Regions from separate parts of the Pseudocitrobacter sp. 73 genome, predicted to be linked through region 2. Evidence: predicted binding sites of a transcription regulator. Region 2 holds the regulator's gene; the other holds the start of a gene.
The links. The regulator PhoB, encoded in region 2, activates phosphate uptake and scavenging genes when phosphate is short. The targets are predictions, from matches to a motif close to CTGTCATAAAACTGNCNNAT.
Positions count from the first base shown of each region.

Region 1: kdgR (DNA-binding transcriptional regulator KdgR) is a predicted target of PhoB. The motif match lies at 1,189-1,208, and genes of this name have one in related genera.

Region 1 is NZ_VTZO01000008.1:393,067-402,224, forward strand. It holds gene F0Q32_RS09135 (YobH family protein) at 19-258, shown strand; gene kdgR (DNA-binding transcriptional regulator KdgR) at 306-1,097, opposite strand; gene F0Q32_RS09145 (MFS transporter) at 1,275-2,648, shown strand; gene htpX (protease HtpX) at 2,679-3,563, opposite strand; gene prc (carboxy terminal-processing peptidase) at 3,766-5,814, opposite strand; gene proQ (RNA chaperone ProQ) at 5,834-6,517, opposite strand; gene F0Q32_RS09165 (GAF domain-containing protein) at 6,615-7,112, opposite strand; gene yebS (membrane integrity lipid transport subunit YebS) at 7,257-8,540, shown strand; gene F0Q32_RS09175 (PqiB family protein) at 8,509-9,158, shown strand, end outside.
Region 2 is NZ_VTZO01000005.1:132,599-141,756, forward strand. It holds gene proY (proline-specific permease ProY) at 1-77, opposite strand, end outside; gene brnQ (branched-chain amino acid transporter carrier protein BrnQ) at 163-1,482, opposite strand; gene phoR (phosphate regulon sensor histidine kinase PhoR) at 1,903-3,189, opposite strand; gene phoB (phosphate response regulator transcription factor PhoB) at 3,211-3,900, opposite strand; gene sbcD (exonuclease subunit SbcD) at 4,094-5,296, shown strand; gene sbcC (exonuclease subunit SbcC) at 5,293-8,430, shown strand; gene mak (fructokinase) at 8,591-9,158, opposite strand, start outside.

The DNA.
Region 1 (9,158 bases), on a different contig from region 2:
AAAAGACGCGAGGATGTCATGAGATTTGCGATCAGAACAATTATTATACTGGCCATTGTCTGGATTGGCATATTGCTGAGCGGTTATGGTGTTTTAATCGGCAGCACTGAGAATGCCGGCGGTTTGGGGCTGCAATGTAAATATCTGACCGCACGAGGCACCAGCACAGCACAATACGTTCATTCCAGCAGCGGGATCATTGGCCTGACCGATTGTCCGGTCCTGCGAAAAAGTGAAACTGTCGTCGATAATGGATAAAAAAACGCCGCGAACATCGCGGCGTTTTTTTTTGATTAAGCGCTTAATCAGAACGGATAATCGTTATAGCCTAACTGCTCTGAAATCTTACGCGCCGCCGTATGCAGCATCGCAACATACTCGTGCAGGCGCTCTTCAGAGAAACGCAGCGTCGGGAACGAAATACTCAAACCCGCAATGACCACGCCAAATCGGTCAAAGACCGGTACGCCAATACAGCGCAGACCTTCTTCCTGTTCTTCGTTATCTTCCCCATACCCCTGCTGACGAACCAGATCCAGAACCGGCATCAGTTCATCGGTGCTGGTGATGGTGCGATCGGTGCTGTGCTTATATTCTACGTCCTGCAGAATTTCACGCACTTCATCGCGGTCGCGCCAGGCCAGCAGCACTTTACCAATCGCGGTGCTGTAAAGCGGGTTACGACGACCTACGCGAGAGTACATACGCAGGTTGTACATCGAGTCAATTTTATGAATATAAACAATGCTGTCTTCATCCAGAGCGCCAAGGTGAATCGTCTCTTTCGTCAAACGCGAGAGTTCACGCATCTGAATGTCTGCGCTACGAATTAAATCAACGTTCTGTAATGCGCGCGCGCCCAGCTCAAACAGCTTAAGCGTTAACGAATACTTTTCAGATTCCCCTTCCTGGGCAACGTATCCCAATGATTTCATGGTTTGCAAAAAGCGATAAACAGTGCTTTTCGACATCATGACACGCTGCGACAGTTCGGTAATACCGATTTCACGCTCTTCACCAAGCGCCTGCAGGATGCCAAAAACCTTCAATACTGAAGAGACAGAATCTGGCTGTTTATCCAAATCTGCAACTGCCATTAATCACCTCATCGCATCTGTTTTATAAAAATTAGAACCGGTTTTTATTATAATTTCGCAACGCCTTCGTCGCAATGAATCTTCTGCAACCTGGTTACAAATCTGCGACATACAGCCGAATAATCAATGCTAAAATAGTTTTCTGACAAATAATTTCTTAAAAACCGTATTTTTCTCATGGATAAAACACTCTCGGATGGCTTACCTGTCCCTCAACGGTATGGTGCTATCTTAACCATTGTGCTCGGTATTACGATGGCGGTGCTCGATGGGGCTATCGCCAACGTCGCCCTCCCAACGATTGCGAGCGATCTGCATGCCTCACCGGCAGCGTCTATCTGGATAGTCAACGCCTATCAAATTGCTATTGTCATCTCGCTGCTGTCGTTGGCTTTTCTGGGGGACATGATTGGCTATCACCGAATCTACAAAATTGGGCTCATTGTCTTTACCCTCGCTTCCGGGCTGTGTGCAATGTCGAACTCGCTTGAGATGCTAACGCTTGCACGCGTGGCGCAGGGCCTTGGCGGCGCGGCGCTGATGAGCGTGAACACGGCGCTCATCCGACTTATCTACCCGCAGCGCCAGTTGGGACGCGGCATGGGTATTAACTCGTTTGTGGTTGCCGTCTCCTCCGCAGCCGGGCCCACCATCGCGGCGGCGATTCTGTCCGTCGCGTCATGGCAATGGCTATTCCTTGTGAACGTGCCGCTGGGCATTATCTCGTGGGTGCTGGCGGTGCGTTATCTGCCCGCAAACGGCTCACGCAGCCAGGCCACGCGCTTTGATCTGCCAAGCGCAATCATGAATGCCCTGACATTTGGTCTGCTGATCACCGCGCTGGGTGGTTTCGCGCAGGGCCAATCGACCACACAGGTGGTGGCAGAAGTGGTGCTGTTACTGATTGTCGGTTTCTTTTTCATCCGTCGTCAGTTGCGTTTACCCGTACCGCTATTACCGGTCGATTTACTGCGCATCCCGTTGTTCTCACTCTCTATTTGCACGTCTATCTGTTCTTTCTGCGCACAGATGCTGGCACTGGTATCGCTTCCCTTCTTCCTGCAAACCATGATGGGGCGCAGCGAAGTGGAAACGGGCTTGCTGCTGACGCCCTGGCCATTAGCCACCATGGTAATGGCGCCGCTGGCCGGGTATTTAATTGAGCGAGTCCACGCCGGATTCCTTGGCGCGCTGGGTATGGCGGTAATGGCCTGCGGATTATTTGCGCTTGCTCTGCTGCCCTCATCGCCTTCCGATCTGGATATCATCTGGCGCATGATCCTGTGCGGCGCAGGGTTTGGTCTGTTTCAGTCACCCAACAACCACACCATTATTTCTGCCGCACCTCGGCAGAGAAGCGGTGGCGCCAGCGGGATGCTGGGCACGGCCCGCCTGCTGGGGCAGAGCACCGGTGCGGCGCTGGTGGCGTTGATGTTTAATGCCTTTGGCGATAGCGGGACACATGTGTCATTGCTGCTGGCGGGAAGTCTGGCGGTGGTCGCGGCGCTGTTTAGCGGATTGAGGGTGACGCAACCGCGCGTACAGCGCTAAAAAAAGCGCCTCGATTGAGGCGCTTCTTCATTATTTCAGGTATTCACCGGTACGCAGCGCTTCGATACGCTTATCCAGCGGCGGGTGAGTCATAAACAGCTCACTCAGCGTTTTAGACTTACCGTTGATGCAGAAGGCCATCATACTGCTGGCTTCCTGCGGTTCGTAGCTGGTTTTGAGACGTTGCAGGGCAGCAATCATTTTCTCACGCCCTACCAGACGCGCTGAACCTGCATCCGCGTGGAATTCACGGTGACGCGAGAACCACATGGTGATGATGCTGGCCAGAATACCGAACACCAGTTCAAGGACCATTGAGACCGCAAAATAGATAAGCGGGTTACCGTTACCGCCCTCTTCGCCCTCATCACGGTTACCGCTCAGGAAACCGGCGGCAATCTGCGCAATAACGCGCGAGATGAAGATAACAAAGGTGTTCACCACGCCCTGAATCAGCGTCATCGTCACCATATCACCGTTAGCCACGTGGCTAATCTCGTGAGCGATGACCGCTTCCGCTTCGTCACGGCTCATGTTCTGCAACAGACCCGTACTGACCGCCACCAGAGACGCATCACGGCGCGCGCCGGTGGCAAAGGCGTTGATATCCGGCGCATGATAGATTGCGACCTGCGGCATACCAATGCCAGCCTGACGCGATTGCTGCGCCACGGTGTCCATCAGCCAGCGCTCTGTTTCATTGCGCGGCTGTTCAATCACTTCCCCACCTACCGATTTCAGTGCCATCCATTTCGACATCATCAGCGAAACGATAGAACCACCAAAACCAAATAGCAGAGCCATAATCAGCAGGCCCGTCATGCTGCTCGACTGAATTCCTGTCAGGCTTAGCACCAGCCCAAACACAACCATCACAGCAAGGTTGGTCAACAGGAAGAGCGCGATTCGCATCATAATTTACTTTTAACCTCGTTTTAACAAAACGCACTATGCGATTACCCACATCGTATGGGTATTAATACAATTTTCAACTATCCACGGCGGGTAAGTCACGAGAAAGACACAACTTTACATTTTTTCGCACACTTGCTTACGCGCGGTTTAGAGATGTAAAAAAACAGGCACAATCACTTGTGCCTGTTTTATTTAGTGAGAATTACTTGCTGGTCGCAGGGGTCGCGGCAGGCCTGTCTTTTTCAAGATGGGCCAGGTCGACCGCAATATTCACGGTCTCATCCAGATACGGATCCGGCTCCTGATAATCCTTCGGCAAATCGTCGATGTTCTTCAGCAACGGTTTGCCATCGCGTTTGTAGCGATCGTTAACGCGAGCCAGACGAGTTGCGTCATCTTCCTGGTTCTCTTTTTCGCGCTGTGCGTAGTTTAGAGAAACGATGTTGCGCTTGTCTTTCATCGCATTAAAGCGCGCGATATCCTTCATGATGTACTGGAATTCAGGATCTTTCGCGATGCGCGCATTGTGCAGTTTCAGCAGTTCCGGGCCAAAGGGCGTTAAATCATCAGATTTCACATAGGTCGCGGCGTCGATGCTGTCCCACGGCAGTGCGTTATCTTCAAATTTCTCACCCGTCTCCGTCTCTTCCGAACCGGTCGGCATCAGAATATCCGGTGTTACACCCTTACGTTGCGTACTGCCGCCGTTAATGCGGTAGAACTTCTGGATGGTGTACTGCACGGAACCCAGCGCTGGCCATTCCGGGCGCAGCATTTGATCGTAAATGCGATTCAGAGAACGGTACTGCTGAACGGTGCCTTTCCCGAAGGTGGGTTCACCGACGATCAACGCGCGTCCGTAGTCCTGCATGGCGGCAGCAAAGATTTCAGATGCCGAGGCACTGAAGCGGTCTACCAGCACCACCAGTGGGCCTTTGTAGTACACCACGCCGTCGTTATCGCTGTCTTCACGCACTTTACCGTTGTTGTCACGCACCTGCACAACCGGGCCGGACGGAATGAACAAGCCAGAGAGCGATACCGCTTCGGTCAATGCCCCGCCGCCGTTGGTACGTAGATCGATGATCACGCTGCTGACATTCTGTTTTTCCAGTTTCTGCAGCTGCACCTTAACGTCTTCCGTCAGGCCAACATAGAACCCCGGAATATCGAGCACGCCCACTTTCTCTTTGCCGACGGTTTTCACCGACATTTTCACGGCGCGGTCTTCAAGTCGAATGCGTTCACGGGTCAGGGTGACGATTTTGGTTTTCGCGCCTTTACCCGCTGGCAGGATTTCCAGGCGAACTTTACTGCCCTTCGGCCCTTTAATCAGCGCCACGACATCATCCAGACGCCAGCCGATCACATCGACCATGCCTTTCCCTGCCTGACCTACGCCGACAATTTTATCGCCGACCGTAATCGCTTTACTTTTCGCCGCCGGTCCACCAGCCACCATTGAATTGATAACCGTGTAGTCATCATCCATTTGCAGGACTGCGCCAATACCTTCCAGAGACAGGCTCATTTCAGTGTTGAACTGCTCGGTGTTGCGCGGAGAGAGATAGTTGGTATGCGGGTCGATTTCGCGCGCGAATGAGGTCATCGCCAGCGAGAAAACGTCTTCGCTGTTGGTTTGCGCCAGACGACGAATCGCGAACTTATAGCGACGAGTCAGCGTTTCGCGGATCTCTTTTTCGTCTTTCCCGGTCAGCTTCAGGCTCAGTTCATCGAACTTGACTTTGCCATCCCACAGGGCGTTCAGCTCGGCTTCATCTTTTGGCCATGGCGCTTTTGCCCGGTCAAGATTGAAGGTGTCGTTGCCGGTGAAATCCATCGGGCGTTCGAGCACTTTCAGCGCGTACTGATAACGTTCAAAACGTCGCTTTTGCGCCAGATTGTAGAGATCGTAAAACACGTCGAGCTTGCCCGAGCGCAGTTCATCGCCAATCTGTCCCTTCTTCGAAGCAAACTGCGCAACGTCGCTGGCCAGCAGGACGTTATGGCTGTAATCGAGCAGGTTCAGATAGCGGTCAAAAATCTTGGCGGAAAAAGACTGGTCGAGATCGAACTGACGATAATGAGAACGGGTAAAGCGCGATGTCACGCGCTCGCTCACCGTTGCGTGCTGCGTTTCTTCCTTAAGAATCGGAATTTGATCAACACGGGTAATATCTTCCACCGCTAAGGCGTGGCCTGTTATTAAAAACAGGCCAGCGAGGGCGGAGAGCCTAAAAAGTTTGTTCATGCCTGGCCCGGCCTCCGTTTCAGAACACCAGGTGTTCTGCGCGTACTATCATTGACATACCAGAAGTAAGCTGCACGCGGACACCATCTTTGGTGATTTCCAGAATCGTAGCGTCCATTGCGTTATTGCCCGCTTTGACTTTCAGGGATTGACCAACGGTCAGCGCAGAAATGTCGGAAACAGGAGTAAGCTTTTCTTCGCGTACTTCGCGTACGGCTTTCGCAGCAGGTTTAGCATCACGTGGTTTACGCTCAGCATTTTCTTTGCGGCGAACCGGAGGACGCGGCTTACGCTCGCGACGCGGTGCGTCACCTTCACCCGCAGCAGCGGCAGCTTCGCGTTTTTTCGCCTGCTGTTCAGCACGCTGAGCCTGAACACGCGCTTTGGCTTCTTCAAGCTGCTGACGAGCATGGGCAACGTGCTGCTCATCGAGTTCGCCGCAAGGGTTACCGTCGAGATCGACACGTACTGCGCCAGCTTTAATACCGTAAAGGTAGCGCCAGCTTGAAGTATAAAGACGTAATGCGGAACGTAATTGGGTTTTGCTGAGGTTCATCTCACCATCAACACGCTCGACAAGATCCTGAAAAATACCGACTTTCAGAGGGCGAGCTTCACCTTCGGCACTGAAGCAGTGCGGAAAACGTTCGGCCAGAAATGCGATAACTTCTTTACTGCTATTCAACTTAGGTTGATTTTCCATGAAATTTCCTGATTACAACGGACGTAGCCAACAAGCCGCAGGCATGAACAGGCGACATTATAATGACGCCATCGCTAAATGCTACGTTATCCGTTGATTATCCTTCGACGCGGGCAAAGAATTTTTGATAATCGGTGCCAGCAAGCACATTTTCGAGATGACCGACCAGTTCACGCAGGCCCTGTTCGTCCTCTTCGCTGAAGCGTGAAAAGAGCGGGCTATCGATATCCAGCACGCCAATCACCTCTCCGTTAACCACCAGCGGCAGTACGATTTCAGCGTTACTGGCGCTATCACAGGCGATATGACCGTCGAACGCGTGAACATCTTCCACGCGCTGTACTTCATTCTTCGCCACCGCCGTGCCGCATACCCCTCGGCCAACAGGAATGCGCACGCATGCAAGTTTGCCCTGGAATGGCCCCAAAACCAGCGTATCGCCTTCCAGTAAATAAAAACCAGCCCAGTTCACATCTGCCAGACGTTCAAAAAGCAACGCGCTGGTGTTAGAGATTACAGCTAGAAAACTGTTCTCACCTGCCATCAATGCCTGAAAATCACGGTTGAGATCCGCGTAAAGTTCTGTTTTGTTCATTATTAAACCACTATTGTCTACTTCAATTACTGATACTATCGACGACGCATACTCCTATAAAATAAGCATTAAATGCGTCAGGGCTCAAGTTCAATCCATTCATGAGTTAAGATAGAGTTATACATTCATTCTACGATGTAATAAATGCCACTAAAAACATCACGCATTACACCGACGCAGAAAATTCGTATTCACTCAATGGGTGATCCTATCCCGCAGGCACAATACCAACGTTGCCCGCAGTGCGACACGCTTTTTCAGTTACCGTTGGTTAAATCGCACCAATGTGCCTATTGCCCGCGCTGCAATGCCAAAGTTCGCGACGGTCGGGACTGGTCGTTAACACGTCTTGGCGCCATGGCGATTGCCATGATGCTGCTGATGCCGTTCGCCTGGAGCGAGCCCCTGCTTCGCCTGCATCTGCTTGGCGTACGTATCGACGCAAACGTGCTACACGGTATTCAGCAAATGACTGCCCAGGGCGATCCCATTACCGCCGCGATGGTGCTGTTCTGTAGCATCGCCGCGCCAGCAGTGCTGGTTATCGCCATCGCCTATCTCTGGCTTGGCAACATTTTGGGCATGAACCTGCGCCCGGTGCTGTTGATGCTGGAGAAGCTCAAAGAGTGGGTGATGCTGGACATTTATCTGGTCGGGATCGCCGTTGCGTCAATCAAAGTACAGGATTACGCATTCCTGCAACCGGGGCTCGGCCTGTTGGCGTTTATTTCGCTGGTCATCCTTAGCATTCTGACGCTTATCCATCTGAATATAGAGGAACTCTGGGAGCGCTTCTATCCGCAACGGCCGGTCACCCGCCCCCATGAAGGGCTGATGGTGTGTCTGGAATGCCATCACACAGGCTTCCCGGATTCACGCGGGCGCTGCCATCGTTGCCACGTTCCGCTCACCAGGCGGCGGCGACAGAGCCTGCAAAAATGCTGGGCGGCGCTGATTGCCTCTATCATTTTTCTGCTGCCGGCAAACTTTTTGCCGATATCGATTATTTACGTTAATGGCGGGCGACAGGAAGATACCATTATGTCGGGGATTCTTTCTCTGGCGGACAGTAACGTCGCCGTTGCCGCCGTGGTATTCTTCGCCAGTATTCTGGTGCCGTTTACCAAGGTCATCGTGCTGTTTACGCTGCTGGTTAGCATTCATTCCAAATGTGAACAGGGCCTGCGCACACGCATTCTGTTGCTGCGATTTGTAACATGGATTGGTCGCTGGTCGATGCTGGATCTGTTTGTTATCTCGTTGACTATGTCGCTGATTAATCGCGATCAGCTTCTCGCCTTTACGATGGGCCCCGCTGCATTTTATTTCGGTGCCGCGGTTATTTTGACTATTCTTGCTGTTAATTGGCTGGACAGCCGCTTACTTTGGGACGCTCATGAGTCAGGAAACGCCCGCTTCACCGACTGAAGCGAAAATTAAAATTAAACGTCGCATTTCACCTTTCTGGTTGCTGCCTATCATCGCGCTGATGATTGCAGGCTGGCTTATCTGGAACAGTTACGAAGATCGCGGCACCACCATTACCATCGACTTCATGTCGGCGGACGGTATCGTACCTGGCCGTACGCCCGTGCGCTATCAGGGTGTGGAAGTCGGTACGGTGCAGGAAATTCGCCTGACTGAAGATCTGAACCGTATCGAAGTGAAAGCCAGTATTAAAAGCGATATGGAAGACGCGCTGCGTGATGAAACGCAATTCTGGTTGGTGACGCCGAAAGCCTCGCTGGCTGGCGTTTCCGGGCTGGATGCGCTGGTTGGCGGTAACTATATCGGTATGATGCCCGGTAAAGGTAAAGCGCGCGATCACTTCACCGCGCTGGACACGCAACCCAAATATCGCCTGAATAACGGTGAGCTGATGATTCACCTGCACGCGCCTGATCTCGGCTCGCTCAGCAGCGGCTCGCTGGTCTATTACCGTAAAATTCCCGTTGGCCGCGTTTACGATTACGCCATTAACGCTAACAAGCGCGGTGTGACGATTGATGTGTTGATTGAGCGCCGGTTCACGAATCTGGTGAAAAA
Region 2 (9,158 bases):
GTACCAATTGCCGACCCTAGCGCCATGAAGCGAATGTGCCGGGTACTTAGCCCGCGCTTCAGCTTGTTGTTTTCCATCGTTTCCAATGCCATTTCTTACCAAAAAACAAAAAACCACGGGACGTAAAGTCCCGTGGTTAAACAGAGTGTTATCGCGCGAAAATTAATGCGCGTTAGACGTTACCTGTCGGCCTGCCGCACGGTCCCAGATAATCGCCAGAACCGCCATTATCACCGTCGGCAGCAGCCAGGCCAGGCCTTGCTCCGCCATCGGCAGACGCGCCGTCCAGCCAGGCAACACATCAGCGAAGGCCGATGCTTTGATACCGTCAAGGATACCAAACATCAGGCTGATAAACATCGCGGGTGCAATTACGCGGGTCGAATTATGCCACCAACCGCGGGTAAAGCTTAATACAACCAGTGCGATACATGGCGGATAAATCAGCGTCAGTACCGGAATGGAGATCTGAATCAGGTGGCTCAGCCCCAGGTTGGAGACCGCCATCGAGAAGATACCCAGAATAAACACCAGCGAGCGGTAAGAGAGCGGCAGATACTGCGCGAAGAACTCCGCACACGCACAGGTCAGGCCAACAGCGGTAACCAGACAGGCGATAAAGATGAGCGCCGCCAGCAGGAAGCTGCCTGCCCCGCCGAAGGTATGCTGCACATACGCATGCAGAATCGCCGCGCCGTTCGCGCTCTTATCGACCAGCAGCGCGCTATCAGAACCCAGACGGAACAGCGCCAGGTACAGCAGCGTCAGGCCAACACCGGCCATCAGGCCCGCCCAGATGGTATAACGAGTCAGCAGGCGGGCTTCAGTGACGCCGCGAGAACGTGCCGCGTTTACAATAACGATCCCGAACACCATCGCGCCCAGGGTATCCATGGTCAGATAACCATTCACAAAACCATTGGAGAACGGTGCTGTTTGATAGGCTTCAAGCGCGTGGCTGATGGGGCCTGCCGGCCAGATAACCGCAGCAACGGAAAGCACCAGCAATGCCAGAATTTTCATCGGCGCGAGGAAGTTGCCGACGGTATCCAGCAGTTTGCCCGGATAGAGGGAAACCAGGATCACCAGCGCAAAATAGACCAGGCTGTAGATAAACAGCGGCATCGCGCCATCGCCCGTCAGCGGGGCAATACCAATTTCAAATGAGACTGTCGCGGTACGCGGCGTCGCAAACAGCGGGCCAACGGCCAAATAACAAACTGTCGCCAGCAGGACACCTGCGACTTTACCAATTGGCGTACTCAGGCTATCGACGCCACCGCCGACTTTTGCCAGCGCGACAACGGTCAACACAGGCAGACCGACTGCGGTAATCAAAAAGCCGAGCGCGGCGATCCAGACGTTCGGACCCGCCAGTAAACCGACCATTGGAGGGAAAATGATGTTGCCAGCGCCGACAAACAACGCAAAGGTCATAAAGCCCAGAGCGATGATGTCGCGTGTTTTTAACTGATGGGTCATATGTAACTACTGCCTGTGGATGTGGTGTTGTACAAATAAAAAACTTTGTGCCCGCTCCAACGGAATGTTTCAGAGGAAACAAGCAACAAACTCAGCGGGATATGCTCCCTTCGTAGCGTGAGGAAGAATAGTTTTTTGATTTGCTACGTAAATACAGTCTGATTCCTACTGCATTAGGCGCAATTTAAACGCTTATAACGTTTTAAAGCAATATGGGATCGCGAAACCAGACGATTATACCGATACTAAAGATAAACCTGGAACGATTAACCAGATATAGGAAAAACACATGGCTGATCGTGCGAACAAAAAAGCGTCAGTTGTTCATTAATTATTCGAGGGCAAATTGACTGCAAAGTAAACAGACCAGCCGAGGCTGGTCTGTGGAAACGCATCGTGACAAGCGCCAGTTCAGGCCCTTTATTTGGCAATTAATCGTTCCGGTAGCAGGAAACTGAAGCGCGTTCCTTTCCCTGGCTGACTTTCGATATCCAGACGGCTATCGTGGTGATTCAACGCATGTTTAACAATCGCCAGCCCTAATCCGCTGCCGCCGGTCTGTCGGGAACGCGCCTTATCCACGCGATAAAAACGCTCGGTTAAACGCGGAATATGTTCCGCCGCGATGCCAGGCCCGCTGTCCTCAACGCTGAACTGTGCGCCGTGCGGCGCATGCTGCCAGCACACAGTGATTTTCGTGCCCGCAGGCGTATGATTCACCGCGTTGTACACCAGATTCGAAACCGCACTGCGCAGTTGCTCTTCATTGCCCAGCACTTTCAACGTGTCATCAATATCAAAATGAAGTTCGTGCTGATGTTGGCTGAGAGTCTGCGCTTCCCGTTCAACCACCTTCAACATCATCGGCACATCCACCTTTTCATTGAGGGTGAGTGTCGGCGCGGCTTCAATTTTCGATAGCGTCAGCAGCTGTTTCACCAGCCCTTCCATACGCTGCGTCTGTTCACGCATGGTGTGCAACGCTTTTTCGCGCGTTGGGCCTTCGAGCACCTGCTCCTGAAGCATTTCCAGATAGCCCTGCAACACCGTCAATGGCGTACGCAGTTCATGACTGACGTTGGCAAAGAAGTTGCGCCGCGCACCTTCCAGCTGATGCATTTGCGTGACATCGCGCGCCACCATCAGCAACTGCCGGTCGGTATAGGGCATGATACGGATTTCCAGATGGCGCCCATTATTGAGCACCAGATGCAGCGGTTTAAGAAACTCGCGTTGCTTAAGATGCTGCGTAAATTCCGGATAACGCAGCAGGTTAAGAATATTTTGCCCGCTGTCGTCCGGCCAGCGCAGGCCAAGCAACTGCTGCGCCAGGCCATTACACCAGAAGATTGCGCCCTCTTCCGTGGTCAATACCACCGCATCGGGCAGCGATTCTGCACCGCTACGAAAGCGTTTAATCAGATTACCCAGTTCACGGCGACGTTTTTTATTACGCAATTGCATCTGGTTAAGGCCGTACAACAGGGGTTCCCAGCTACCGCGCCCCGGCGGTGGCGTCATGCTGCGATCGACCCATAACCACCAGGAAAGACGTAAAAGATTCCAGAAATGCCAAATCAACAACCCGGTCACCGCGGCCAGCAGAAACCAGGGAAGATGGCCGATAAGCAGCCCTAATATCAGGGCCGGGAGACAACACAAGAAAAGCTCAAAGGCGAGTCTTTTCCATGACAGCCGTTCCAGCACGCGTCACACTCCTGTCAACATTCAGAAACGAGCCGAAAAACGGTAGCCCGTGCCGCGAACGGTTTGCACCATACGATCGTGGCCGCTGTGTTCCAGCGCTTTACGCAGGCGGCGAATATGCACATCCACCGTGCGATCTTCCACATAAACGTTAGTGCCCCAGACATGGTTCAACAGTTGCTCACGGCTATAGACGCGTTCAGGATGCGTCATAAAGAAGTGCAGCAACTTAAATTCGGTCGGGCCCATATCGAGCGGGTTTTCCCCGGTCATCACGCGATGCGAGGTGGGATCAAGGCTTAAACCCTGCATCTCAATCACCTCCTCCACCGCCATTGGGGAGATACGGCGCATCACCGCTTTAATACGCGCCACCAGCTCTTTCGGGGAAAAGGGTTTAGTAATGTAATCATCCGCGCCGGTTTCCAGACCGCGTACGCGATCCTCTTCTTCACCGCGCGCCGTCAGCATCATAACCGGAATATCACGGGTCAGCGCTTCACGCTTGAGATGTTTGATAAACTGTAGCCCTGAGCCGCCCGGTAGCATCCAGTCGAGCAGAATAAGATCGGGCCAGGGTTCATTGAGCTGATTCACCGCGCTGTCATAATCTTCCGCCTCAATCGGCTGGAAACCATTTTGCTCCAGCACGAAACAGACCATTTCGCGGATGGGTGCTTCATCTTCAACGACCAGAATACGTCTCGCCATTTTATGCCCTGTTTTTTTAGCCATCAGTATACATTTGGCGCCATTATGCGTCAGATTTATGACACTTTTATGAAAAACATGACCGTAAAATGATGGCGATTTACGAAATATGACACTCGCGGAAGACACCCGTCGATCCTGCTGCCGGGGAATGTATAATCCCGGCTATGCTTTTTTCCCCACAGGGACGACGATGCGAATTCTTCATACTTCAGACTGGCACTTAGGCCAGAATTTTTACAGTAAAAGCCGTGCCGCAGAACACGATGCGTTTCTGAACTGGCTGCTGGAGACCGCGCAACGCGAACAGATAGACGCCATTATTGTGGCGGGCGATATCTTTGATACCGGCTCGCCGCCAAGCTATGCGCGCGAGCTCTACAACCGCTTTGTGGTAAATCTGCAACAAACCGGCTGTCATCTGGTGGTGCTTGCCGGGAATCATGACTCCGTCGCCACGCTGAATGAATCGCGCGATATTTTGTCGTTCCTGAATACCACGGTGATTGCCAGCGCCGGACACGAGCCTTTTATTTTGAATCGCCGCGACGGCACACCCGGCGCAGTTTTCTGCCCGGTGCCGTTTCTGCGCCCGCGCGATATCGTCGTCAGCCAGGCCGGGCTTTCCGGTGCGGAAAAACAGCAACATTTACTGGAAACCATTACTGACTACTATCAGAAACAATACCAGCAGGCCTGTACGCTTCGCGGCGACCGCCCGCTGCCTATTATCGCCAGCGGCCACCTGACCACCGTCGGCGCCAGCAAAAGTGATGCCGTGCGTGAGATCTATATTGGCACACTGGATGCCTTCCCGGCGCAAAACTTCCCGCCCGCCGATTACATCGCCCTCGGGCATATTCATCGCGCGCAGAAAATTGGTGGCAGCGAGCATATTCGCTACTGCGGCTCGCCTATCCCCCTCAGCTTCGACGAAACGGGGAAAAGTAAGAGCGTTAACCAGGTGACCTTTGTCGACGGTAAGCTTCAGGACGTCACGCCAATCGATGTCCCGGCCACGCAACCGCTGGCGATCATTAAGGGCGACTTTGAGAGCATAAGCAGCCAGTTGGCGCAGTATCGCGATGCTCCGTCTGAGCCCCCGGTCTGGCTGGATATCGAAATCACCAGCGATGAGTATCTGCATGATATTCAGCGTAAAATTCAGGTCATTACCGATGATTTACCCGTAGATGTGCTGCTGGTCCGGCGCAGCCGCGAACAGCGTCAGCGCATTCTGGACAACAGCCTGCGTGAAACGCTGAGCGAACTGGAAGTTGAAGAGGTTTTCCAGCGTCGGCTGGCGCTGGAAACGCTGGAAGAACCCCAGCAGGCGCGCCTGAAGGCGTTGTTTGATCTCACCGTACACTCGCTTGATGAGGAGCCGCAGCCATGAAAATCCTCAGCCTGCGCCTGAAGAACCTTAACTCGCTGAAAGGCGAGTGGAAAATCGATTTCACCGCCGAACCGTTTGCCAGCAACGGCCTGTTTGCCATCACCGGGCCGACAGGCGCGGGGAAAACCACCCTGCTGGACGCCATCTGTCTCGCGCTGTATCACGAAACACCGCGCCTCAACACGGTATCGCAATCGCAAAACGATCTGATGACCCGCGACACCGCCGAGTGTCTGGCGGAAGTTGAGTTTGAAGTACAGGGCGTGGCCTATCGCGCATTCTGGAGCCAGAACCGCGCGCGCAATCAGCCGGACGGCAACCTACAGGCGCCGCGCGTTGAGCTGGCGCGTCGCGATGACGGCAAAATTCTGGCCGACAAAGTCAAAGACAAGCTCGAACTTATCGCGTCGTTGAGCGGGCTGGATTACGGGCGCTTCACCCGTTCGATGTTGCTATCACAGGGGCAGTTCGCCGCGTTTCTTAATGCGCGCCCGAAAGAGCGCGCGGAGCTGCTGGAGGAACTCACCGGCACGGAAATTTATGGGCGAATCTCTGCGCAAGTCTTTGAAAAGCATAAGCTGGCGCGAACCGAGCTGGAAAAGCTTCAGGCGCAATCCTCCGGAATGGTGCTGCTAAGTGAAGAACAGCAACAGTCACTGCTGGGAAGTTTGCAGGCGCTTACTCTCGAAGAAAAAGTCGCACTGGAGCAGCAGACGATCGCCCAACATCAGCAACAGTGGTTGCTGCGCCAGAGGGAACTGACGCGCGAAACGCATACCGCCCGGGAAGCGCTCACCGCCGCAGATCAGGCCCTGGCAGCAGCGCAGCCCCAGTTGGAAACGTTACGCCGCGCCCAACCGGCGGAGCTGCTGCGCCCGCGCTGGGCGCACCTTCAGGAGCAGGCAATCACGCTTGCCAGAACCCAGCAGCAAACGCTGCAAGTAAATACTCGCTTACATGAAGCAACTACCCGCCGTAACCGCATCCGCGCCACGGCGGTTGAACAGATGCGCGGGTTACAGCACACGCAAACTCAGCTTAACCAGTGGCTTGAGGAGCACGATCGCTTCAAGCACTGGGGCAGCGAACTCACCGGCTGGCGAGCTGCATTTGCGTTACAGGCGCGTGAAAACACGCAGTTGCAGAACAACCAGCAGCGCCTGAGTACGCTGGAAAAACAGCTAGCCCAGCTACCCGCCTCCACGCTGACGCTGAATCTTGCCGAAGCCAGCGACGCCATTAACGCGCACAGCGCAGCGCGTCCTCTGCGCCAGCAACTCACTACGCTGCATGCACGGTTCCTGCCGCTGCAAAAACGGCGTCAGCAGTTGATAGAAGCACAGGGCAACCGTCGCCAGCAGCTGGAAAAACTGACCGCAGAGCTGACCGATCGCCGCCAGCGCTACAAAGAGCAAAACCAGCAACTGAACGACGTCCGCGCGCTGTGCGACATGGAAGCAACCATTGTGAGTCTGCAAGCCGAACGCGCCAGGCTGCAACCCGGTTGCGCCTGCCCGCTGTGCGGTGCGACCGAGCATCCGGCGATTGCGGAATACCAGGCGCTGACGCCAGGCGTAAATCAGGCGCGTCGCGATGTACTGGAGCGCGACGTCAAACGGCTGGCGGAAGAAGGTGCAACCCTGCGCGGCCAGCAGGATGCCCTGCAAAAGCAACAGCAGGTTGAAGAAAGCGAGCTGGAGTCTCTTTCTCAGCAGGAGCAAGCGCTTACCTCTCAATGGCAGGAGGTGACGGCCGCGTTAGGCGTGACGCTACGCGCCGAGGAAGCGATTAGTGAGTGGCTTGCCGCACAGGAAGAGTACAAACAGCAGCTTTATCAGCACAGTCAGCGGCTGAATTTACAGCAGCAGGTAACCGACCTTCAGCAGCAGATTGCGCAGGCACAGAATGAACTCACCCAGCGCCGCGAGGCGTTGCAGGCTCAACTGGCAACGCTTTCGCTCACCGCACCGCTTGCCGGGGAAGAGAATGCCTGGCTGGCGGTACGCGAAGAGGAAAATCGGCTCTGGCAAAGCCAGCAGACACAGCACGGTGAGACGCAGCATAAACTCGCCCAGCTTCAGCCTTTGCTGGACACCCTGCCTGCGTGTGAAATCGAAGAGACAACGCCTGTCTCGCTGGAAGGATGGCAGCAGATCCACAACGATTGCATCTCCCTCGCCAGCCAGTGGCAAACCTTGTCGCAGCAGGAAGCGCTGGAAAAAGAGCGTCTGGATCAAGCCGAGCGCGAGTTCGACCAGGCGTTGGCGGAATCACAATTCAGCGACCGCGTGGCGTTTCAGGCCGCATTGCTGGAACAGCCTGAGCGCGAGCGCCTGGAGCAACTTAAACAGTCGCTGGAGAGCAAACTTCAGCAGTGCCGCACGCTGGATACTCAGGCACAGGATGCGCTGCAACGTCATCAGGCCCAACGCCTGGCAACGCTTACCGACGATGTTTCACTTGAACAGGTGCAAACCCAACTGGCGCTGATGGCCCAGCAGTTGCGGGAAAACAGCGCGCGTCAGGGAGAACTTCGCCAGCAGTTGAAACAGGATGAAGAGAACCGCCGCCAGCAACAAAACCTGCTGCTGGAGATTGAAAAAGCCAGCGCGCAGGTGGAAGACTGGGCGCATCTGAACGCACTGATTGGCTCTAAAGAGGGCGATAAATTCCGCAAATTCGCCCAGGGGCTGACGCTGGATAATCTGGTGTGGCTGGCAAACGACCAGCTTAGCCGCCTGCACGGGCGCTATCTTCTGCAACGTAAAGCCAGCGAAGCGCTTGAACTGGAGGTAGTCGACACCTGGCAGGCGGATGCGGTACGCGACACGCGAACCCTCTCCGGCGGAGAAAGTTTCCTCGTCAGCCTGGCACTGGCGCTGGCACTTTCTGACCTGGTAAGCCACAAAACGCGCATAGATTCGCTGTTCCTTGACGAAGGCTTTGGCACGCTGGACAGCGAAACCCTCGACACAGCACTGGACGCACTGGATGCGCTCAACGCCAGCGGCAAAATCATCGGCGTGATTAGCCACGTAGAGGCGATGAAAGAGCGCATTCCGGTACAGATTAAAGTGAAGAAAATTAACGGGCTCGGGTATAGCAGGCTGGATAAGGTGTTTGCGGTGGAGTGAAATTGAAATGTGGGGGAATGTGCGGCTATTTCCCCCTCACCCTGGCCCTCTCCCTCAAGGGAGAGGGGACATATTGTGCACGGTGTGATGTTCTCCCTCTCCCTGTGGGAGAGGGCCGGGGTGAGGGCATCAGCGCGCACAATTCCCCCAAACGCATCCCCTACAACGGCCACAACCACGCCGCGCCGCGCACGCCGCTGGAATCACCGTGCACCGCTTTGCGAATCGGTGTTTCGCACTCGCGGCCAAACACCCACGGCTTCACTAACTCCGGTATCGTTCGATACAAGCGATCAACGTTACTCATCCCGCCACCCAGCACAATCACGTCCGGATCGAGAATATTTACCACGTTCGCCAGCGATTTCGCCAGGCGCTGCTCATAGCGGCTGAAGGCCTGCTCCGCCAGAGCATCGCCCTGTTCCACCAGTTGCATAATCTCCCGCCCTTTCAGCGCGTTGCCGCTCAGCCGATGATAATCCGTCGCAAAGCCGGTGCCGGAAATAAAGGTCTCAATACAGCCCTGTTTCCCGCAGTAGCACGGCACTTCCGCCCGATAGCGCAATTCGTCATCGTCCATCCACGGCAGCGAATTATGTCCCCACTCGCCCGCCGTACCGTTACCGCCGATGTGCGAACGCCCGTTAATCGCCACGCCCGCGCCGCAACCGGTGCCAATAATCACCGCAAACACCGTTTGTGCCCCCGCCGCCGCGCCGTCAATGGCT